One region of the Bacillus sp. JZ34 genome, then DNA from elsewhere that is predicted to be linked to it. Evidence: riboswitches for the same ligand, from Rfam matches in the RefSeq annotation. Region 1 holds a riboswitch; each other region holds the start of a gene.
The links. A riboswitch is a leader RNA that binds a small molecule or an ion and turns the genes downstream of it on or off. The one in region 1 is predicted to bind S-adenosylmethionine.
Positions count from the first base shown of each region.

Region 1 (5,787 bases):
ATTTCAATGGTGAAAAATCCTGCTTGCAAAACTTCTTCCGGATTTTTAAATTCCTGCAGCTGATGGCCGGAAATGATCGCGGGGAGAAGATTTGATCCGACAAGGTACGCCAGGAGGCCGGCAAAAATGGTTGACGTGTAGGCGATACCTGCTGTAATGCCAAGGATTTTTCCGGCGCCGCGGCCGATTTGTCCGATGCCGGGAATAATAAAAGCGATAATAATAAAAGGAATGACGAATTTAATGAAGTTTCCAAAAATATCATTGAAAGTAGCGGCTGTTTTGACAAACCAAAGCGGAGCAAAGCTTCCGACGATAACACCAAGAACAATTGCCGTCATAATTCTCGGCAGTAATCCAAATTTCATAGATGTGTCCTCCTGATATATACAAATGTTTTTATCATATTATCATATGAAAGATTTCTTTTGTTAAAAATAAAAAAAGTCTGTATTTTCAAATAATAACAGCCGCGAATTGGAAGCGTTTTATCACAGGCCGTGCTTGATTGTCGTTTTAATCATTGTCCAGAAAATGGCATCGGCCGCTGACAGGCGAAGCGGATTTTTAATAAACTGCAGCAGCGCAGAATACCTGCGCTGCTGCAAGCGGGTTGAGTTATACGAGCGGTCCTCCGGCTTTTTCAATGTTTTCGGTATTAGAGAATTTTTTGAAATTCTTTTTGAATGCATTCGCCAAGTGGATCGCTTTTTCCTCGTATTCGTTTTCATCTGTCCAAGTTTTAGCCGGGTCAAGCACTTGATCAGGCACACCCGGAACATGGACCGGTGAATGAAGTCCGAAAATGCGGTCAGTCTTCATTTCGGCGTTATCCAGTTCTCCTTCTATCGCAGCCTGAACCATCGCTCTCGTATAAGCGAGGCTCATTCTTTCCCCTGTTCCGTATCCGCCGCCGGTCCAGCCTGTATTGACGAGAAAGACGCTGACGCCGTGTTCATCGATTTTTCTTCCGAGCATTTCAGCGTACACATGTGCAGGGAGCGGAAGGAACGGGGAACCGAAGCAGGTCGAGAATGTGGCTTCAGGAGCGGTGATCCCGCGTTCGGTGCCGGCGAGCTTGCTTGTATATCCGCTCAGGAAATGATACATGGCTTGTTCTTTCGTTAACTTGCTGATCGGAGGAAGCACGCCGAAAGCATCTGCCGTCAGAAATACAATGGTCTGCGGGTGTGCTGCGATGCTCGGCTTGACGATGTTGTCAATCGCATCAATCGGGTAAGCCGCTCTCGTGTTTTCCGTATAGAATGCGTCGGAATAGTCCGGCTCCCCGGTTTTGCCGTCAACCACGACATTTTCAAGAACGGAACCGAAGCGGATCGCATTGTAAATCTGCGGTTCTTTTTCTTTGCTTAAGTTAATGCACTTGGCGTAGCAGCCTCCTTCAATGTTGAAAACGCCTGTGCTGGACCAGCCGTGTTCGTCGTCACCGATCAGCTTCCGTTTCGGATCGGCGGAAAGCGTCGTTTTGCCTGTGCCTGACAATCCGAAGAAGAGAGCTGTTCCGCCTTCCTCGCCAATGTTTGCCGAACAGTGCATCGGTAAAATGTTTTGTTCAGGAAGAAGATAATTCATAATAGAAAAAATCGATTTTTTCATCTCGCCGGCATATTCGGTGCCTCCGATTAAAATCGTACGCTTTTCAAACGACACGATGATAAATGTTTCAGATCTGGTCCCGTCAATGAGCGGATCGGCTTTGAAATGCGGAGCGGAAAGAATCGTAAACGGCTGTTCTTCAGGTTTTTTATCATGTTCTTCAGGTCTGATGAACAACTGTCTTGCAAACAGGTTGTGCCAGGCGAACTCGTTGACAACTGTAATCGGAAGCCGGTATTTTTCGTCTGCTCCTGCAAACCCTTCAAATACATACAATTCATCGCGTTCCTTTAAATAGCTGAGCACTTTTGTGTACAGCCGGTCAAAGGCGGCTTCTGAAATCGGCTGGTTTACTGCGCCCCAATCGATTTTGTCCTTTGTGCTCGCTTCTTCCACAATGAATTTGTCTTTTGGCGAGCGGCCGGTGTATGTACCGGTTGTAGCCCGCACGGCTCCGGAAGATGTTAAGACTCCTTCTTTGCGTTCAAGGACTTTTTCAACCAAAAGGGGAACGGATAAGTTCAGCTGAACGTTTTCGCCCATTAATAACGTTTGTAAGTCAGTTGTTAAATCTACAGAATTCATAAAAAACCTTCCTTTGCGTGTTTTTTAATGTGTATAACATTAATGTAGAATTAGTATAACACATTTACTCTTATAGTCTATACCGTTTCTTCATTTTTCGTTCGGGTTTTTTCTCGAAAGACAAGTTTAAATTTATTGCGGCCGATATTGACATAACAAGCCATTTTAAGATAAGATATTTCATTGAGCGGATACTCTTATCCCGAGCTGGTGGAGGGACAGGCCCAATGAAACCCAGCAACCGGTTTCTCTTATTAATGGAAAAAAACAGTTTCTGAGACAACTACGGTGCTAACCTGATGCAAGGTGTTCAATACCTTGAGCGATAAGAGTGAAAGGCACGCAATACCAGACCCTTTCCTCAGCGAATAGGAAAAGGTTTTTTTATTGCATAAATCGAGATCCAAAAATTGCTAAAAAAACTGCCTTCAGGAGGAAGGTACTGGGCGTTTTTCACAGGACGTGAAAGGTCTAGCCGGGCAGCCAGTCAGGAAAAATTCTATTAAGAGGAATTTTGACTTAGAATCTCGTCAAGAATAGCATATGGAAATTGTTTCAAAACGAGAGCGTATGAAGCCCGAGTATCGTCATATAATCAAGAGGGACGAGATCCGTATCATACTTAAGATCACGGCTGATCTTCATATACAGGAGGAAACATAAATGAGCAAAAACCGTCGGTTATTTACATCAGAGTCAGTTACGGAGGGACATCCGGACAAAATTTGCGACCAGATTTCGGATAGTATATTAGACGAAATTTTAAAGAAAGATCCGAATGCCCGCGTTGCCTGTGAAACATCTGTGACAACCGGATTGGTGCTGGTAAGCGGTGAAATCACGACGTCCACTTACGTCGATATTCCGAAAACAGTCCGCGAAACGATTAAAGAAATTGGCTACACACGTGCAAAATACGGTTTTGATGCCGAAACTTGCGCGGTCTTAACGTCTATAGATGAACAGTCGCCAGATATTGCAATGGGAGTCGACCAGGCGCTTGAAGCGCGTGAAGGAGCAATGAGCGACGCTGAAATTGAAGCGATCGGAGCCGGAGACCAAGGTTTAATGTTCGGTTTTGCCTGCAACGAAACAAAGGAACTTATGCCTCTGCCGATTTCGCTTGCTCATAAATTGTCTCGCCGTTTGACAGAAGTCCGCAAAGAGGAAATTCTGCCGTATCTTCGTCCGGACGGAAAGACACAGGTAACTGTTGAGTATGATGAGAACAACAAGCCGATTCGCATCGATACAATTGTCATTTCGACTCAGCATCACCCTGAGATTTCGCTTGAACAAATTCAGCGCAATCTGAAAGAGCATGTCATCAACCCGGTAGTGCCAAAAGAGCTGATCGATGAAAACACGAAGTACTTCATTAATCCTACGGGCCGTTTTGTTATCGGAGGACCGCAGGGGGATGCCGGTTTAACAGGACGCAAAATCATCGTTGACACCTATGGCGGATATGCCCGTCACGGCGGCGGAGCGTTTTCCGGTAAGGATGCGACAAAGGTTGATAGATCTGCAGCTTATGCTGCGAGATATGTAGCGAAAAATATCGTCGCCGCAGGCCTTGCTGATTCCTGTGAAGTGCAGCTTGCCTACGCGATCGGTGTCGCACAGCCGGTATCCATTTCAATCGATACATTCGGTACAGGCAAAGCCAGTGAAGAAACATTGATCGAAGTGGTTCGCAAAAACTTTGATCTAAGACCTGCCGGCATTATTAAAATGCTCGATCTTCGCCGTCCGATTTACAAACAAACGGCAGCTTACGGACATTTCGGCCGCCTCGACCTCGATCTGCCTTGGGAGCGCACAGACAAAGCAGATCAGCTGAAGAAAGATGCATTAGGAGAATAACAACTGCATAGCCGCTTTCATAAGCGGCTTTGTTTTTCGATGGCAAAAAGCGGGCGGATGTGAAACGTTTTTCTTTAAACACTTGTCTAATCAAGAAGCAGACTTTGATTTCTGCACGAAATTTAAAAAATCGGAGGCAATACTATGTGTGGATTTGTAGGGGTATTCAATCATCGCCCATCATCCGAGACAGCAGCCCAGGAAGAACTGATTAAACAAATGAATGAAATGATTGTACACCGCGGTCCGGACGATGATGGGTACTATCATGATGAGCATGTAGGCTTCGGATTTAGAAGGCTCAGCATCATCGATGTGGAAAACGGAGGACAGCCTCTGTCTTATGAAGATGATTCCTATTGGATTATTTTTAATGGAGAAATCTATAACTATATAGAACTGAAAGACGAACTTATTTCAAAAGGATACGAGTTCAAAACCGATTCAGATACGGAAGTTTTGCTTGCGACTTACCGCCACTACAAACAGGAAGCTGCTTCCAAGCTGCGCGGAATGTTTGCTTTTTTAATCTGGGATAAAAAAGAACAGCTCCTATACGGAGCGCGCGATCCGTTCGGCATTAAGCCGCTCTATTTTACGAAAACGGACGGCCATGTTTATTTTGCGTCAGAAAGAAAGAGCCTGATGGCTGTTGATGCCGATTTGGAATTGAATGAAAAAGCGCTTCAGCAGTATACGTCATTCCAATTTGTACCAGAGCCTGAGACGCTTGACAAAAAGGTGCAAAAAGTAGAACCGGGCCATCAGTTTACTGTCCGCCCGGGCGAGGATATTCAATTTAAAACATACTGGAAAGTTCAATTCAAGCCTGTTCAGACCGAAGAAGACAAGCTTGTTCAGGAAGTAAGAGACGCGATCTTTGATTCCGTAAAAGTCCATATGCGAAGCGATGTACCTGTAGGTTCCTTCCTTTCCGGAGGCATCGACTCTTCTTTTATCGTGTCGGTGGCAAAGCAATTTCATCCCAACTTAAAAACGTTCTCTGTCGGCTTTGAACATGAAGGCTTCAGCGAAGTTGACGTTGCGAAAGAAACCGCTGATAGGGTCGGCGTGGAGAACTTCAGCGCGATCATTTCCCCTGAAGAATATATGAACGAGCTTCCAAAGATCGTCTGGCATCTGGATGATCCGTTGGCAGACCCTGCTGCAATTCCTTTGTATTTTGTCGCGAAGGAAGCGAAGAAGCAAGTTACGGTTGTTTTGTCCGGAGAAGGAGCAGATGAGTTGTTCGGCGGTTACAATATTTACCGGGAGCCGCTTTCATTAAAGCCGTTTGAACGAATTCCGTCCCCGCTGAAAAAGATGCTTCTGCACGTAGCTTCAGCGATGCCGGAAGGAATGAAAGGGAAAAGCTTTTTAATGAGGGGCTGTACACCTCTTGAAGAGAGATATATCGGCAACGCAAAGATTTTTGAAGAAGGCATGAAATCAAAACTTCTTCGCCAGTATGACAGCAACCTCTCTTACTGTGACGTGACAAAGCCATATTTTGAAGAAAGCAAGTCCTACAGCGAAATTAACAAAATGCAGTATGTCGATATCCACACATGGATGCGCGGTGACATTTTGCTGAAAGCCGACAAAATGACGATGGCCAATTCACTGGAACTCCGCGTTCCGTTTTTGGACAAAGTCGTATTTGAAGCGGCTTCCAAAATTCCGGAAGAGCTGAAAACGAAAAACGGCACGACAAAATAT
Region 1 is NZ_CP096403.1:1,090,946-1,096,732, forward strand. It holds gene M1D90_RS05520 (dicarboxylate/amino acid:cation symporter) at 1-368, opposite strand, end outside; gene pckA (phosphoenolpyruvate carboxykinase (ATP)) at 619-2,202, opposite strand; SAM riboswitch class I at 2,397-2,534, shown strand; gene metK (methionine adenosyltransferase) at 2,866-4,068, shown strand; gene asnB (asparagine synthase (glutamine-hydrolyzing)) at 4,213-5,787, shown strand, end outside.

Region 2 (5,787 bases), 900 kb from region 1:
TCCAGGTTGGATTCCTTGTTTGTCATCCAATCGACCAATTTTGCCGACCATTCCTTGTTTTCAGACGTCTGTGTCATGGCATACTGCCAGCTTCCTGAAGGGGACACAAGCTTTTTTGTTTTTGGCGAAACAGGATACGGCATCACCCCATAATCGACATTAGGGAAATTTGTTTCCATGTCGGTTACCGTCCAGACACCGCTCATTTTCATCGGATATTTTTCCGTTTCAAACGCATGCTTAACCGGAGTCCGGGTCGTGTAACCCTCCTTCAGCATTGTTTGAATAAATGTCATCGCTGCAGCGGTCGGTTTGTCGTTAAAAACACCCTCCGACTTCTTGCCGTCTTTTGAAAGGACATCACCGCCAGCCGACCAAACAAATGGCAATAGCGCATAGGTCAGCATTTCGTCTTTTGACTGCAACTGCATATCGATGGCCGGTTTGTCATATTTATTTTTCAGCTTTTTGCAAAGCTCAAGGAATTCGTCCCACGTCCATGGATTCTCAACCGTTGGCAGCGTTTTCAAATCAACGCCGGCGTCCTTCAGCATTTTTTTGTTATAGTAAATACCGACCGACGATTCGCTGACGCCGATCGCATACAGTTTCCCTTGGTAGGTTCCCTGTTGCTTAATGCTCGGCAATAAATCGTCCTGGTCTTTGATATACTCATCCAATGGCGCAATTACGCCTGATTTCGCATAAGCCGCCGTATTCGGTCCGTCCAAAGTGATCACATCCGGCAGGGTGTTCGTTGTCAGCGCCGCGTTCACTTTGTCTTCATATCCGCCACCGTTTCCGCTTCTGGGAATGAAATCAACTTTGGCCTTGACATTTTCAGAGGCATACTTTTTATTAAAAGCGTCCACCCGCTTTTGATAGACCTTTCCTTCTTCACTATCATCAGATACGTGCACCCACATCGTAAGCGTTTTCCCATCTTGGCTATTTGCACTTTTGCTATTGCTGCAGCCCCACATCGCAAACATCAGTAACAATGAAAAAATTCCGAAGAGCCACCTTTTCATCTTTGTCACTTCCCCCCATTTTTCATAAATCAACAGATAAAAGCGCTTTCAAGTGAATTGTATGTCAACCGGTTTTACATGTCAACCGGTTGACATATTTTTTCCCCAATTATTCATCCCGGTACATTTCTCAGAATCATGGCATTTTCTTGCACATATCAGTCCGATTCTCTAAAATAAGTGCGTGACGAGAATTGTAAGCCATTTCAGTAAACTAGCAGGGGGAAAAGGGAATGAAGCCTAGCATTCACGACGTTGCAAAAAAAGCGGGAGTTTCACCAACAACCGTATCACGGGTATTAAATAACCGCGGCTATATTAGTGAAAAAACAAAAGAAAAAGTCTATAAAGCGATGGAAGAAATCAATTACTTTCCAAACGATTTGGCCCGCTCTTTATTTCGTAAACGAACTCATTTAATAGGGCTCATCATCCCTAACTCCAGCAACCCGTTTTTCGGCGAACTGGCCTTTCATATTGAGAGCATCTGCGCTGCCATGGGCTACAAACTGCTGCTTTGCAACAGCTTGAACCGCAAAGACAAAGAAGAAAAATACTTGGAAATGCTGATGCGAAATCAAGTGGACGGCGTCATCGCCGTGACCTACAACAGGGGAATCTTAAACTATCATCGGCAAAACCTGCCGATTGTCGCCATCGATCATTACTTATCGGAAACGATTCCCGTCATCGGCTCCAATAACTATGACGGAGGAAGAAAAGCGACAGAACTGTTAATTGCAAAAGGCTGCCGGCACATCATCCATCTCAACGGACCAATTGAGCTGAAAACACCGGCAAATCTTAGACGAAAAGCATATGAAGATGTGATGCGACAACACGGAAGGCAGCCGATTACATATGAGGTTCCCTTTCATCAAAATTACCGGGAAATCATCTCAAAACTGTTTGATGAACAGCCTGCGGCTGACGGCATTTTTGCCAGCGATGACCTCATGGCCGCTACAGTCATCACCGAAGCAAAAAAACGCGGAAAAGACATTCCCGGGCAATTAAAGGTGATCGGCTACGACGGAACGGAAGCCGTTCAGTCCATCCTCCCGGAATTGACAACCATCCAGCAGCCGATTGAACTCATTTCCAAGACGGCCATCGAGATTTTGTCCAAAGCCATCGAAGGCGAATTCGATGATTTACCGCTGGAAACCTATTTGCCCGTACAGCTTTTAGAAGGAGAGACGACTTAAATGAATCGCACAAAAAAAGGAGACATTGACGTCTCCTTTTTCCATACATATCCTGATCTATCCAATTGTTAAAAATATAAAATTTACATTACTAACCTAAAATTTAACTTATTTTTCTAGACAAACGCATCTCCACATGATAAATTTAAAGACAAGTTTTCAAAAAATTCTAATTTTGGTACGGGGGTGCCTTTCATTGAGCGTAAGCCACTTTTTTCCTGAAACTCTAGTTGCTATTGTAAAAGACATGTTAACCAAAACCGATGGTTCAACAACCAAAGCGATTGAAACGCTGATCGGTGGCAAAGCCGAAATCGAAGTTTTTCAGCAAAATAATATTGATTATGACAAGCTGTCACCTGAAGAAGCGAGGCTGTTTCAACGCGATGATGACATCTTGTTTAGAACTTCCTCTTTGAAAACAGGCGATGATTATTTATCTTATAATTATGTCTATGTTAAAACAAACTTACTGCCGCCCGCCATCAAACAAGATTTGCAGGCAGAAAGGCTTCCCATCGGGAAAATCATTGCAGAACTGGAGTCAAGGCGTGAAATTTTCAGTACGGGCGACTGCCTGGGAAAACATTTCACACAACATGTACCTGTTTCAGCAGACCGGACATATGCTTTTAAAAAATATCAGATTATCAGCGGCCGGCAGTGCATGTTCTATGTCTGCGAGCTATTCGATTTAGAAAAAATCTGCGAACGGACTGCGGGCTGAATCATGCCCGTCAGCTGCCACTTCATGAAAAGGCTTCCATAACCTCCCCATTCCTTCTTCCCTCAAAACAAAAACCCCTGCGAAACAGGGGCTGTTATTTATTGATACACCGTTTTCGGCACGGCAACGACCGGATTTCCGGCAGCATAAGGAGCGACATCGTATTGCTGGAAGACGATCGCAATGCCGTCTTTTGTGTAATAAAAAGCCGTGTTTTTACCAAGGACGATGTCTTTCTTCTTCACATCCGGGAAGAAAATGTCGCTGTGTTTTTGAATATAGTCGTAAATGTATGTTTTTGTCTTATCCATTTTCGATTTTGTATTTAAGATATCTGATAAATACACCCGCTTTTTAGAGGCAAGGTCATAGTTGAAAGAGCGGACTGCCGTATTTCCGTGCGCTCCGCCGGAGTAGACGTAATTACTTGTCAGAATGCTCAGCTTTTGGCCGGTCCAGTATTTCACTTCAAAGGACGTTTGATAATCTGTTTGGTATCCGTGCTGTTGGCCGTCTTTCTTGTTTTTTACATAATCTTTGTAGGACTGCTCAATATAACGTTTAAAATCTTTGTTGATCCTATTTTGGAGAGATTTGCTGCTTACATTTGCAACCTGCGGGTATTTCAAAGCCTTAATGTTTTTGTAAGTATGGCTCGTGACCGTCGGCTTTTTTTCATTTGCCGCGTGTGCAGAAGGAAGTGCGGCCGCACCGTACAGCGCAAAAAACAATACCCCTGTTATCAGCATACCTAACGCTTTAAACACTGTTTTTTTGTTCATAAGAACCCTCCTTAATCTGTCATTGTTTATCATACCCATTTTGAAATCAGGTACACATGATAGACCGGTAAACTCGCGAGAAAGTTTCTATTTTCGGAGATAAAAATTGAAAAATATTCTAATTCACCCTGTTCGTTCAGCACCTTGTTGACCATTTGAAAGACTGTCTTGACAAAAAATTCTTACGCTGATTCGATACGCCCTCCGGTTTAACCGCAGAAGAAGAAAATGAAAAACCAAATAGTTTTTTTAAACCCATTGACATTTTTATAAAAAGTATTAATATTAAAATTATTAAAAAATTGCATAAAAAGGTTTTCCTTATCAAGAGTGGTGGAGGGACTGGCCCTGTGAAACCCGGCAACCGCTGTCTATGACAGAATGGTGCTAAATCCTTAAGAGCATGTTCGTGCTCTTGAAGATAAGGAGGAGATTGAATATATCAAGCTCTTCCTTATCGGGAAGAGCTTTTTTATGTCTATAAAGAAAGAGGGATGAAGCATGACACAATCAACCGATGTACTGAAGCAAACGCCTGGGAAAAAAATCGGACCGTACAGAGCTGATCAGGTGGGGAGTCTTTTAAGGTCTGCGCCCGTAAAAAAAGCGCGTATTCAAAAAGCGAACGGTGAAATTAGCGCTGAACAACTGCGCGAAGTCGAAAACGAAGAGATCAAGCGCATTGTCGAAAAGCAAAAAGAAATTGGCCTTAAAGCCGTTACTGACGGGGAATTCCGCAGGTCATGGTGGCATTTCGATTTTCTTGAAGGGCTTGACGGCGTAGAAGGATATACAGCGGACAAGGGCATTCAATTTCATAATGTTGAAACGAAGCCGCGCGGAATCAAAGTAACAAGCAAAGTCGATTTTACAAACCATCCGATGCTGGAAGATTATAAATTTCTTCATGATATTGCGGGCACACATACGCCGAAAATGACGATTCCGAGCCCGAATATGCTGTTTTTCAGAGGAAAACTTGGAGAAAGCCCGTACGAGGATCTGGATGAGTTCCATCACGATGTCGCGCAGGCTTACAAAAAAGCGATCCGCGCATTTTACGATGCCGGCTGCCGCTATTTGCAACTGGATGACACGGCCTGGTCGGTATTTTTCTCAGACAAAGGACATGAGCAGATCAAAGCCTTCGGCCGCCAGCCTGATGAACTGCGCCAGTCCTTCGCCAACACGATTAATGAAGCAGTTGAAGGACGCCCGGACGATTTGACGGTCACCATGCACATCTGCCGCGGCAACTTCCAGTCAACATGGGTGGCGGAAGGCGGCTACGATGCGGCTGCAGAAACGATTTTCGACGGACTCAATTTAGACGGACTTTTCCTTGAATTTGATGACGAGCGCTCCGGCGGCTTCGAACCGCTTCGCTATGTCAAACGGAAAGACTTGCAGATCGTCCTCGGCCTGATCACATCAAAATTCGGAGAGCTTGAAAACCCGGATGATATTAAGCGGCGCATCGACGAAGCAGCTCGCTTCGTCGACCTGAACCAATTGTGCCTAAGCCCGCAGTGCGGCTTTGCCTCCACAGAAGAAGGCAATCTCCTGACAGAAGAGCAGCAATGGGAAAAACTGCGTCATGTCGTCGAGATCGCAGAAGACGTATGGAAATAACACCTCATATTTGAGACATGCCTCCTGACGGCATGTCTCTTTTTTTTGCCCCTCTATACAATTTAAAATTCCTTCTTGATTTGTTCATAGTTTGATCATATTTGGCTTCTATAATGCTCTTTAGTGAGGTGATCGAACAATGATTAAGAAAAGGAAAATCGATATATTCCTGGTCTTCATTCTTGTATTATCTGCAGCTTTAAACTTGTACGGCATCTGGAATAGTGACACAGACAACGCCTACTATACGGCGGCCGTTGAAAGTATGACCCAAAGTTTTCATAACTTTTTTTACGCATCATTTGATCCAGCAGGCTTTGTAACAGTTGATAAACCGCCGGTTGCACTCTGGATTCAGACACTTTTTGCACTTGTGTTCGGCGTGCACGGCTGGAGCGTCGTTCTTC
Region 2 is NZ_CP096403.1:193,736-199,522, reverse strand. It holds gene M1D90_RS00935 (ABC transporter substrate-binding protein) at 1-1,031, opposite strand, end outside; gene M1D90_RS00930 (LacI family DNA-binding transcriptional regulator) at 1,265-2,239, shown strand; gene M1D90_RS00925 (chorismate--pyruvate lyase family protein) at 2,436-2,966, shown strand; gene M1D90_RS00920 (DUF3298 and DUF4163 domain-containing protein) at 3,065-3,748, opposite strand; SAM riboswitch class I at 4,067-4,176, shown strand; gene M1D90_RS00915 (5-methyltetrahydropteroyltriglutamate--homocysteine S-methyltransferase) at 4,250-5,380, shown strand; gene M1D90_RS00910 (glycosyltransferase family 39 protein) at 5,520-5,787, shown strand, end outside.
Region 2: another riboswitch for S-adenosylmethionine. It lies ahead of M1D90_RS00915 (5-methyltetrahydropteroyltriglutamate--homocysteine S-methyltransferase); the one in region 1 lies ahead of metK (methionine adenosyltransferase).

Region 3 (5,787 bases), 2.0 Mb from region 1:
CTCGCAAGGGAAGAAAGGGTTCTGATGTGATCTGTCATAAATTCCGGGCCCGTCGCGCAATTTAAACCGACGCTGACCGGCTTCATATGCTCGAGTGAGATATAGAACGATTCGATATCCTGGCCGGCCAGTGTCGTGCCCATCGGTTCGATCGTGCCTGATACCATGAGGGGAAGGGTTTTGCTGGTTTTTTCGAAGGCTTGTCTGATGCCGATAAAGCCCGCTTTAACGTTCAGCATATCCTGGCTCGTTTCGAGCAGCAAGAGGTCGGCTCCCCCTGTGATCAGCGCTCTTGCCTGTTCCTCGTAATTATCGATCAGCTCGTCAAAGGTCGTGCCGCCGGTGACGGAAAGGGTTTTTGTCGTCGGACCCATCGCGCCGGCGACAAACCTTGGCCATTCAGGTGTGGAAAACTTTTCGGCGGCCGCTTTGGCGAGTTTGACTGAAGCGAGGTTGACTTCATAGGCGCGCTGCCCGAGGTCGTACTCGTCCAGAACGAGCCGTGTGGCTCCGAATGTATTGGTTTCGATGATATCGGCTTTAGCGGCCAGATAGGCTTCGTGGATGCCCTGAATGATATGAGGTGCCGTGATGCTTAGAAATTCATTGCACCCTTCATAGGTCTCGCCGCCGAAGTCAGCGGCGGACAAACCGGCATTCTGGATCATCGTTCCCATCGCACCGTCAAGGACGAGGATTTTTTTCTTCAGCTGGTCATTGATGTTAGACATTTGTTTTCTCCTTTTCTTTCTGGTGGATATATGCCGTCAGTTCGGCGGTTAAATCAGACCGCAAAAACGGTGTGATCAGATAAATGCCGTTGAACAGGTCGCACGCCGCATCAAGCAGGGAGCGGGCGATCGCGAGCCCTTCCTCGGCCTGTTTTTGTTTGTCATTTCCCGCCAGCGCCATCTTTTCGCGGATTGAATCGGACAGTTTGATGCCGGGGATTTCGTTGTGGATGAATTCCGCGTTGCGGCTGCTGGTCAGCGGCATGACGCCGATATAGATCGGTGTTTCAAGATGCTTTGTTTCTTCGTGGATTTTGATGAGCTGCTCCTCTGAATAGACAGGCTGGGAAATGAAATAGTCTGCGCCGCAGGCGATTTTTTTCTCAAGCCGTTTCACCGCTTTGTCAATGTGTCTGACATTCGGATTGAAGGCGGCCGCCACTGAGAAATTTGTTTTCTTGCCGAGCGGTTTACCTGAATATGACAAGCCTTCGTTAAACTGTTTGATCAGGCTGATCAAATCGAACGATGTCAGGTCATAGACGGAAGTCGCTCCCGGAAAGTCGCCGATTTTCGACGGATCGCCGGTAATCGCCAGCACGTCTGACAGCCCCAGTGTATCGAGCCCCATTAGATGGGACTGCAGGCCGATCAGGTTGCGGTCTCTGCATGTAATATGGATCAGCGACCTCATATCGAGGCGCTGTTTTAAGAGCGCGCCGCAGGCGACATTGCTGATCCTCGGTGTGGCAAGCGAGTTGTCCGCCAATGTCAGTGCATCGATTCCGGCTGATTGAAGCTCTTTAGCGGCGTGCAAAAATTTCTCAAAGTTTAATTGTTTTGGAGGATCGAGTTCGACGATAATGGACCGTTTTTGCTTGGCCAGATCGTCGAGAACGGGCTCTGTCCTTTCGTTTTGAACAGCAAGCGCCGCTTTCTTTCTGATTTTCACGTGCTTTTCGGTGACTGGAGGAAGCCCTTTGACCGCCTCAGCCATCGCCCTGATGTGGTTCGGCGTGGTTCCGCAGCAGCCGCCGATGATCCGTGCGCCTTGATTGCGGAATTCCTCCGCGCTTTCCCTGAAATATTCATCATCTGTCTCATAAACAAGCCTGCCTTCGACAAGGGACGGGAGGCTGCTGTTCGGATAGACGGAAAGATAGGCGTCTTCTAAAAGCGGGACTTCTTCAAGCGCTCTGATCATATGATAAGGGCCGAGGCGGCAGTTGATGCCAACGACGTCTGCGCCGAGGGATGCCAGCTGCTTCAGGCCGTCCGCAAGCGGGGTTCCGTCCTGAAGAACGCCCTCTTCGTGCATTGAGACATTCAAAATGATTGGCAGCTCTGTTTCCTTTCTGGCAATCTTTAAAACTTCGCGCGCTTCTTCTAAATCATAATAGGTTTCGAGCAGAAGTCCGTCCAGCTGCTCATTTAACAGAAGATAGAGCTGTTCGCGGAAGCTTCTTTTAATGTCCTCGAGAGAATACGAGTTTTTGTTGAACGTCCGGATTCCGCCGAGCGTACCGAGAACATAAGCAGAACCGGCGGCGGAGCGGGCGAGACGGACCGCTTTTTCGTTGATTTGTTTTGTTTCGTCTTCGAGCCCGTATCTGGACAGCTTGATGAAGTTTGCGCCGTACGTGTTCGTTTGAATGATATCGGCGCCGGCCTGTACATATGCTTCGTGGACGCGTCTCACTTCTTCGGGCTTGGAGATGTTCAGTTCCTCAAAACACCTGTCGATCCCGTAGGAATACAGAAGTGTGCCCATTGCGCCGTCCGCGATTAACGTTTTGCTTTTTATATCCTCCAAAAAACCCATCGTTTTCCCCCTTAAGCATTTTTGATAAACAAAAAAGTCTTCTGTGAAGCAGAAGACTTTTCATCGACATTGTCCGTCTTCTTATCTTCCAAGCAGACTGCTTGCTGGATTTAGCACCTTGGTCATGAATATTCATTCACCGGTTGCTGAGGCTTCATCGGGCCAGTCCCTCTGCCTCTCTTGATAAGAACAGCTATTTAGTTTCTATTGATTACTTTTACTCAATTTACCGAAAATCGGGAGAATAATCAACAGTAAATTAAGAATTTATCGAAAATTTATAAATTGGACATCAATCGGCAGGTCGGCTTCCCTCACCATCGCGATGATTTGCTGAAGGTCGTCTTTATTTTTTCCGGTTACGCGGACTTGATCATCCTGCACTTGCGATTTAACTTTCAGACCCGATTTTTTTATCAGGTTATTGATTTTTTTCGCGTTTTCTTTGTCGATGCCCTGAACTAGTTTTCCGCGCTGTCTGACCGTGCCGCCTGAAGCGTTCTCAAGCTTTGAGTATTCGATGTTTTTCGTCGGGACGTTCCGCTTGATCAGTTTGCCGACAAGCACGTCTTTCAGCTGGTTCATTTTAAATTCGTCGTCCGATACGAGAACGAGCTCGTCTCCTTCGAGTGTGATGCTGCTTTTTGACCCTTTGAAATCATAGCGTGTGCCGATTTCCTTGAGAGCGGTCTGAATTGCGTTTTGAACTTCAGGCAGTTCAACCTTTGAGACGATATCAAATGAGCTTTCTTTCGCCATGTGAAAACCTCCATCCATTTTACTTATGAGTCAATTATAGTAGAATAAGGTGAAACTTCCAATATCGAGCGGTTTGCCTGGCCGCGATCCGGCAATAATTTTAACATTGGAGGAATAATAAGAAAAAGAAAAACAGGCGGATAAGAAAGGAAGAAACAGTATGAAACCAGGACAGCAGCTAACATTGAAAATAGATCATAAAGCCGATTACGGTTACTTTTTGACGGACGGCGAAACGGCGGTCCTTCTGCATCAGAGCGAGATCACGGAGGATATTGAAGACAGAGAAGAGGTCGATGTCTTTTTATATGTCGATCATGAAGATCGCTTGGCGGCTACGATGAGAAAGCCGATGATCAGCGCTGAACAGTACGGCTGGGTGGAAGTCGTTGATGCCGTCAGCGGCATGGGGGTTTTCGTCGATGTCGGGCTCTCGAAGGACGCCCTCGTTGCGACAGAGCATCTCCCGCCGTATGAATCAGTATGGCCGCAAAAAGGGGACAGGCTGTACTGTATGCTGAAAATCACGGGGCACGGAAGGATGTTTGCCAAACCGGCGCCGGAGGATAAGATCAGCGAGCTGTTTAGTGAAGCTTCACCCGGTCTGATGAATAAAGAGCTCACCGGAACGATCTACCGCTTGATCGCATCAGGCTCTTTTATGATTTCCGAAACCGGCATCAGAGGCTTTATCCATTCTTCTGAGCGAAAGGAAGAGCCGAGGCTTGGGGAAAAGCTGACCGCAAGGGTGATCAAAGTAAAAGAAGACGGTTCTGTTAATCTGTCGCTTCTGCCAAGAAAGCAGGATGCCTTGTCGGTTGATGCAGAACAAATTTTGACTTATATGAGAACGAGAAACGGCGCGATGCCGTTCTGGGATAAAAGTGACCCTGAGGATATCAAAGAGCGCTTCAACATGAGCAAAGCAGCATTTAAAAGGGCGCTCGGCCATCTGATGAAACAGGATAAAATCTATCAGGAAGAGGGCTGGACATACGAGAAAAAATAAATATGAGGCGGCGTCCGATGAGGACGCCGCCGGTTTTTTACAAGTGATCAGGCTTCTTTGATTCCTGGTGTTTACCGGCTTGTCTGTTCTTTTCAGCGAGCCGGTTTTTCTGCTGGTTGACGGCGTTGTTGTCAACTGGCTTTTTATCATCATCTTTCATGAGGAAGCACCTCCTGTCAAAATGTCGCTTTTAGCTTGCACACTGCCGGCGAAACTATGTACTCTCCCAACCGCGATGTTTTTTGCCGGGAAGTTTATGCCTCCTTGTACCGCCAGCATACACATATCATAAGACCCAAAAAAAGGAGACTTGGTATGAAACATTGCTGCTCAGTTTATATTCAAAGTGTTTCGGCAGGAGGAGTCGTCAATTTTGGCGGTGCGTTCAAAATTTGTCCGATCACAATGGAAAAAGTGGTCGAGGGGTCTGGAGGTCCTGATGTCGCGACAGCGGCTGCCGGTTTTCTTGATGGAGCGCTTACACCGGTCGCCGCTGAAGGAACAGTCACCGAAGACAGCTGACGAAGAAGGCCTGCTTTTATCAAGCAGGCCTCAGCGTGTCGACAAACCCTCGCATTCGTTGTCAGGCCTGCGCGTCGGTGCTCACGAATTGCAACATTCGCTCCGCTCCGATGCTCGGCCTTCCTAAACTGCAAGGGTTTTCAATCACGCTGATAGGATGACAAAATCCCAAAACTAAGAGCCGTTTTGGGATTTTGTCAACAATCTAAGGCCTGCTTTTATCAAGCAGGCCTCTGTTTTACCTTATCTTTTGTCTTTCCCCGGAAAAAAGACCGCCAATGTTCCGGGGCCGGAATGGGCGCCGACCGCTGAACCGACCATGTTGACGACGATTTCCCCCGGCTGAAATTCGGCTTCGATCATCCGTTTGACCTCTTCGGCCGTCTCTTCGTCATCTCCGTGGCTGATGCCGACCGTCTGTCCGCTCAAATCGACGCTTCTTTCTTTCATCAATTCGATCATCCGTTTGAGCAGCTTCTTTTTGCCCCGGATTTTTTCCAAGGGGACAAGCTTGCCGTCTTCAACATGCAGGAGCGGTTTAATATTCAGCAAACCGCCGACAAAAGCCGATGCTTTGCTGATTCTTCCGCCTCTTGCCAAATAAGTCAGGTCATCTACGGTAAAAATATGTTCAAGATGTTCGCAAAAGTCCTTTACAGACGATTCAATTTCTTGTATTGTATTGCCGTTAGTTGCGAGTTTAAGGGCGTGCTTAACCGCGAGCCCATAGCCTAATGAAGCGCATTTTGAGTCGATGATCCGCAGATCGAAATCAGGGAACTCTTCCTTGACTTCGTTTGCTGCCATCACAGCCGTCTGGTATGTTCCGGAAAGCTCTGAAGAAAAGGCGATATAGAGAGCGGGTTTGTTTTCGCCGGCCAGCTCGCTGAATGCATTCTTGAACCGCATCATGGACGGCTGGGACGTTTTCGGCGCTTTGCCTT
Region 3 is NZ_CP096403.1:3,077,041-3,082,827, reverse strand. It holds gene metH (methionine synthase) at 1-731, opposite strand, end outside; gene M1D90_RS15670 (bifunctional homocysteine S-methyltransferase/methylenetetrahydrofolate reductase) at 724-2,553, opposite strand; SAM riboswitch class I at 2,632-2,743, opposite strand; gene M1D90_RS15665 (YajQ family cyclic di-GMP-binding protein) at 2,821-3,312, opposite strand; partial or broken gene M1D90_RS15660 (CvfB family protein) at 3,453-4,321, shown strand; gene M1D90_RS15655 (DUF3941 domain-containing protein) at 4,359-4,481, opposite strand; gene M1D90_RS15650 (spore germination protein) at 4,637-4,843, shown strand; gene M1D90_RS15645 (DegV family protein) at 5,087-5,787, opposite strand, start outside.
Region 3: another riboswitch for S-adenosylmethionine. It lies ahead of M1D90_RS15670 (bifunctional homocysteine S-methyltransferase/methylenetetrahydrofolate reductase); the one in region 1 lies ahead of metK (methionine adenosyltransferase).

Region 4 (5,787 bases), 1.7 Mb from region 1:
AGGTGTCGGCTGGCTTGATGACGCGGCTGTGCTCGCTTTTCTATTCAGGCAAATCACCAAAGAGCTGGACGGATTTGAAATACATCTAACGGGAGGAATAAACGGCAATGGCAAACAATAATATTCTCGGTATCAATCATCTCTTGTTTTCAGTCTCTGACCTGTCCGTCTCTATTTCATTCTATGAAAAGGTGTTTGATGCCAAGTGGCTCGTAAAGGCCGAGAAAACCGCTTATTTTGACCTGAACGGCATCTGGCTCGCATTAAACGAAGAGAAAGACATTAAGAGACAGGAAATCCACGACTCTTACACCCATATCGCCTTTTCGATTCAACAGGAAGATTTGCCGTTCTGGGAAAAGAAATTACGCGATTTAAGTGTAAACGTGCTAAAGGGCAGAAAACGGCATGAAGGCGACAAAGATTCAATTTATTTCTCAGATCCGGACGGCCATAAGTTCGAGCTTCACACCGGCTCTGTATTTGACCGTCTTCAATACTATCAAAATGAAAAACAGCATCTCTCCTTTCATGAAGGCCACATCAAGGCCCTTTATGACAGAAACAAATAAAAAAGCGTCCACACGGACGCTTTTTCATTATCGGCTCACACTCTCTTTCTCATAAATCGGCACCCAGCCCTCTGTCGTCACAAAGATTCTGACAGCCACGACTTTTCGGTCTTCCTGAAGCGTGAAATAATGGCGGGTGTTTTCAGGAACGGAGATCAAATCTCCCGGATTTAAGAGGACATCAAAAAATGTGCCGTCTTTTCCTTCTATCGCAAAGATGCCGTGGCCGCTGACGATAAATCTGACTTCATCGTCTGTATGATGATGTTCCTGTTTGAAATTTTTCAAGAGCTCATCGAGTTTCGGATTTTGGTCGGAAAGCGAGATGACATCGCTCGCTTTATAGCCGCGGCGTTCTGAAATGTCTTTGATTTCAGCGGCAAAGACGTCTAAAATCTCCTGTTTCTCTTCATCGGTCAAATCGTATTTTTCTTTTAAGCCGGCCGGCAGCTTTGTGATATCCCATTTTTCATAAATGACCTCCTGCTCCTTTAGAAATTGTTCTACTTCTTCCTGCTTTTCAATGGTCGTGTTTTGTTCATCATGGATTCGAATTGTTGCCATGCTTTCTCCCCCTTTTTAATTAACGTGGTAAGCCTGCAAAGCTTTCAGTTTTAAATGCCAGCTGAACAGGAATTCATACGCTTCAAGCATCCGCTTTGTCTCAAATGCCGTTTTTCCCCAGACGGTAATGCCGTGGCTGCGAATCAGCACTGCCCCTGAATCGCCTGAAAGGTGTCCGGCAAAATCCGCCGTCAAATCCGGAATATGAGCGCTGTTTTCGATAATCGGGATCGCAACCTCCGCATTTTCCTCCCAAAGACCGAGCGCCTTTATGATTTCCTGGCCTCTGAATGTCGCTTGCTTTTCTTTTGCGTAAAGCTCTGAGATAACATTGTTGTCAATCGTATGGACGTGAAGACAGCAGCCCGCGTTTGTATTTTGATAGACACGGGTGTGCAGCAGCGTCTCCGCCGACGGTTTCAGCGTATGTCCGGTCTCCGCCGGTCTCCCCTCTTCGTCCGCCAGCAGAAAATCCTCCGCGGATGCTTTTCGCTTATCTTTTCCGCTTGCTGTGATGAGAAATCGCAGCGGGTCTTCTGATACTTTGATTGACAGATTGCCGCTTGTCGCAGGGAACCAATCCCTTTCCGCAAGCTCTTTTTTTACCTCGGCAAGTTCGTGCCATTTTTGCTCAGGGTCCATTCTTTCACCTCCGCGGTCTCTTCAAGTATTCGCTTTACATCACGGAAATCGCCGAATCCCGCATGCTTCAGGCCGAGTCCCTCACATTCCCGCAGCAAATAATCGCGCGCGATGCACAAGTCGGAACATTTGGCAGCTTCAACATCTGTAACAGAGTCCCCAATCATGACAACAAAATCGTCCCAGCCTTTCAGCCGGCGGATGATAGAAGGCTTGCAGCAGCCGCATTCATTTCCGCAGCTGCCGTCACACGGATACGGCCAGCGGATCTCGATATTGCGCCCTGAAAAGCCGGCCTCATTGCAGTAAATGCGTTCCTTTTCGACAATGCCTTCAAGCAGTGGATAGACGAAAAAGTCCATCCCTCCGCTCACGACGTAAAACGGAAGACCCTGCTCATCCAGGAAAGAGACAAACTCTGTAAACCCGGGGCGGATCTCGGCTTGTTTCAGTACATATCCCATAATGTCTTCTTTCAGGCTTGTCGGCAGCAATTGAAACATTCTGCCGACCCCGTCCTTAATCGATATGTCCCTGGACAGAACCCCGTCTTTTAAAGCGAGCCACTCTTCTGGAGCAAATTGTTTCATAATGCTGATGATGTTGTCGTTTGTTGTAATGGTTCCGTCAAAATCGCAAATGATAAGCGGCTGCCTCATACGGAAACCTCAACCCTTCCCCATTTTTCAAGGGCGAGCTTCAAATCGGGAGAACGCTTTGCTTTTTCTTCGACTGGCTCCGCTTCCAGGACGGCATCAATGATCGCCCGAAACGCTCTTCCTCCGCCTGCCGCTCCGTTTGGATGACCGTGAATCCCCCCGCCTGCGTTGATGATATGGTCAATGCCGAAGTCTTTCATCAAGAGCGGCACCATGCCGGGGTGAATACCGGCCGACGGGACGGCGAATGTCGGTTTAAAAACGTCTTCCTTCGTGCATTCATCATATATGGCAAGCGCATCCCGCTTCGGCAGAGCAACGCTTCCGTACGGTGAAGGGAACAGGCTGAAATCAGCACCCGCATACCGGTTGAGCTTGCCGAGCAAGAGCGAATGGGAAAAACCGTAATGCGGCGACGAAGTGAGTGCGCCGCTTACTGCCGGGTGCGCCATGATCGGCAGCGGGATGTCGTCGTCTTCCGCAAGGCTTTGCAAAACATCGAGCCCGTAGGCAAACACATTCAGCAGCAACACATCGGCTCCGAGCTCGGCTGCTTTTCTCGCCTTCGATTTCAGCTCCATTGTCCTGCCCGTCAGGTTGACGGCATACAGCGTTTTGCGCCCTGTTTCTTCAAAAGCTGCCTCAAGCACTTTCTTTCCTTCCGTGATTCGTTTTTCAAAGGGGGCACTGCCTGTTTCGAATAAGATTTCATCGTCCTTGATCAAATCCACTCCGCCGAGCGCCTGCTGCCTAAGCTGTTCCTTCAAGTCTTCCATATCGCGGCCGATGACGCCTTTAAAAATGCTCATCAACAGAGGCCTTTCAAATTCGCCGATTTTTTTCCGGATCCCGTATACGCCGAATTTCGGACCCGGCAATGATTGTTTAAAAGACTGCGAAAACTCCAAATCCGCCAATTTAATTTTTCCGTCGAGAGACAGCTTTCCAAAAACGGTCGTCAGCACAGCGGGAATGTCGCTTGTAAAATTGGCTTCCGGATAAGCGATGGTGACCGTTGCCTGTTTTTCCCCCAGCGCGCTTTCTGTTTCTTCGACCTTGACGACGCGTCCTTTATGCTTTTTCAGCTGTTCCTGCTTTAAGAGCGGCAGATCTGTCCACGACCCGACCGTCAGTCCGATCGCGATTTGCTCGGCCCGCTTTTCTGCGTCACATCCTTGATCTGTCAAAACATATGTTGCCAAAAGTTCACTCATTCTGTAGCTCCTTCCTGCTTCATGCATATAAAAAACCTCTTTTGCTGCTTTAGCTAAAAGAGGTTTCGCATTTCAGGTTCGAATCCTTATCTCTCAGCGTCAGCTGCAAGAATTAGCACCGTGCTTAAAAAGTCGGTTGCCGGGCTTCATCGGGCTTGTCCCTCTGCCTGCTCTTGATAAGAATATTGATTTTATAAATTATTTTGAATTATCCCATCGTTTTTCCCGGTTGTCAATGACTGTGGCCGGTCTTTTTGAATATATTCAGCTTGGCAATGCGCGAAGCCGCTTCCCGGAGCCGCTCTTCGCTTGTCAAGAGGCCGACTCTCACATAGCCTTCTCCGTATTTGCCGAAGCCGATGCCGGGCGCTGTGACGACATTCGCTTTTTCGAGAAGCAGATCGGAAAAAGCCTCAGATGTATACCCGTCAGGGACAGGCATCCAGGCGAAAAAAGAACCTTGCGGAGCATCCGCGTGCCAACCGATTTCGCGGACCGCACGAATCCATACATCCCGCCTTTTTTCGTAGCGCTCATTTTGCTCCTTGACACACGCTTGGTCTGATAGAAGCGCGGCTGCCGCGGCGTCTTGGACCGCTTTAAAAAGGCTGACATACATATGGTCCTGATAAAGGTTCAGCGCTTCGATCACAGATGCGTTGCCAACTGCAAACCCGACCCGCCATCCAGCCATATTATACGTTTTGGAAAGCGTGTAAATTTCGATTCCTGTGTCTTTTGCCCCCTCCGTTTCGAGAAAGCTGACAGGCCTCTTGCCGTCGTAGCCGATCGCACCGTAGGCAAAATCGTGGACGACGCAAATTCCGTTCGACTTGGCAAACCGGACAGTCTCTTCGAAAAAAACAGGCGTGGCTTGGGCACCGGTTGGATTGTTTGGATAATTTAAATACATGAGCTTCGCATTTTCTTTCACTTCCTTCGGAATCCGGCTGTAGTCAGGCAGAAACTGATTGCCCGCTGTAAGCGGCATCGTTGCCATGTTCGCTCTTGCCAGCTCAACGCCCGACCAGTAGTCGGGATAGCCGGGATCGGGAACGAGCACGGCATCCCCCGGATTTAACAAACATTGCGGAAGCTCGACAAGACCGGCTTTTCCGCCGAACAATACAGCGACTTCGCGTTCGGGATCGAGCTCTACACCGTATTCCCTTCGATAGAACGCGGCTGCCGCCTCCTTGAGTGAACGGCTGCCGCGAAAGGAGGAATACTGATGGTTTTCAGGGTTGCGAACGGCTTGCGCCATTGTATCAACGATGTGATCAGGTGTCGGCTGATCGGGATTCCCCTGGCCGAGATTGATCACATCATGGCCGGCGGCGATTTTTTCATTCACCTTTTTCACCAAGGAAGCGAAAAACTGCTCAGGCAGCTGTTTCAGCACATCTGAAAGCTCAAATTTCATATGATTCACCCGCTTTTGAAAAATTCTTGAAATGATAGTCCATCATCATATATTGTTAAATGTAAAATGTAAAGAAAAAAATGAGGTGATCCAGATTGAAGCTGACAATTTCATGTCTGCAATTCGATATCGCATACGGCAATCCTTCTGAAAATTTTAAAAAAGCGGAGCAGCTGATCGAACAGGAAAGCCGAAAAGCGGATGTTCTTCTCCTTCCCGAGCTGTGGACGACGGGTTATGATTTAAAAAATCTCGGCTCCATCGCAGATGAAGAAGGCAGGCAAACGAAGAGATGGCTGCAGGAAACGGCAAAAGCAAACCGTGTCCATATCATATGCGGCTCTGTCGCCGTTAAGAAAAAAAGCGGTGTGTACAATATCATGTACATCGCAGACAAAAACGGACATTTGATCAAAGAATACAGCAAAGCTCACCTTTTCCAGCTGATGGACGAACACCTCTATTTGTCAGCGGGCTCAGGCGACGGGAGCTTCGAGCTTGAAGGGATCCCGGCTGCGGGGTTTATCTGCTACGACATCCGTTTCCCGGAATGGATCAGAAAACATACGAAGGAAGGTGCGGGCATCATCTTTGTATCGGCGGAATGGCCGCTCGCCCGCCTCGATCACTGGCAAAGCCTTTTAAAAGCCAGAGCGATTGAAAATCAGTGCTTTGTCGCAGCCTGCAACCGAGCGGGAAGTGACCCGGCAAAC
Region 4 is NZ_CP096403.1:2,831,609-2,837,395, forward strand. It holds gene M1D90_RS14290 (YkvA family protein) at 1-121, shown strand, start outside; gene fosB (metallothiol transferase FosB) at 108-572, shown strand; gene M1D90_RS14300 (1,2-dihydroxy-3-keto-5-methylthiopentene dioxygenase) at 600-1,136, opposite strand; gene M1D90_RS14305 (methylthioribulose 1-phosphate dehydratase) at 1,152-1,778, opposite strand; gene mtnX (2-hydroxy-3-keto-5-methylthiopentenyl-1-phosphate phosphatase) at 1,739-2,437, opposite strand; gene mtnW (2,3-diketo-5-methylthiopentyl-1-phosphate enolase) at 2,434-3,651, opposite strand; SAM riboswitch class I at 3,735-3,834, opposite strand; gene M1D90_RS14320 (pyridoxal phosphate-dependent aminotransferase) at 3,884-5,074, opposite strand; gene M1D90_RS14325 (carbon-nitrogen family hydrolase) at 5,170-5,787, shown strand, end outside.
Region 4: another riboswitch for S-adenosylmethionine. It lies ahead of mtnW (2,3-diketo-5-methylthiopentyl-1-phosphate enolase); the one in region 1 lies ahead of metK (methionine adenosyltransferase).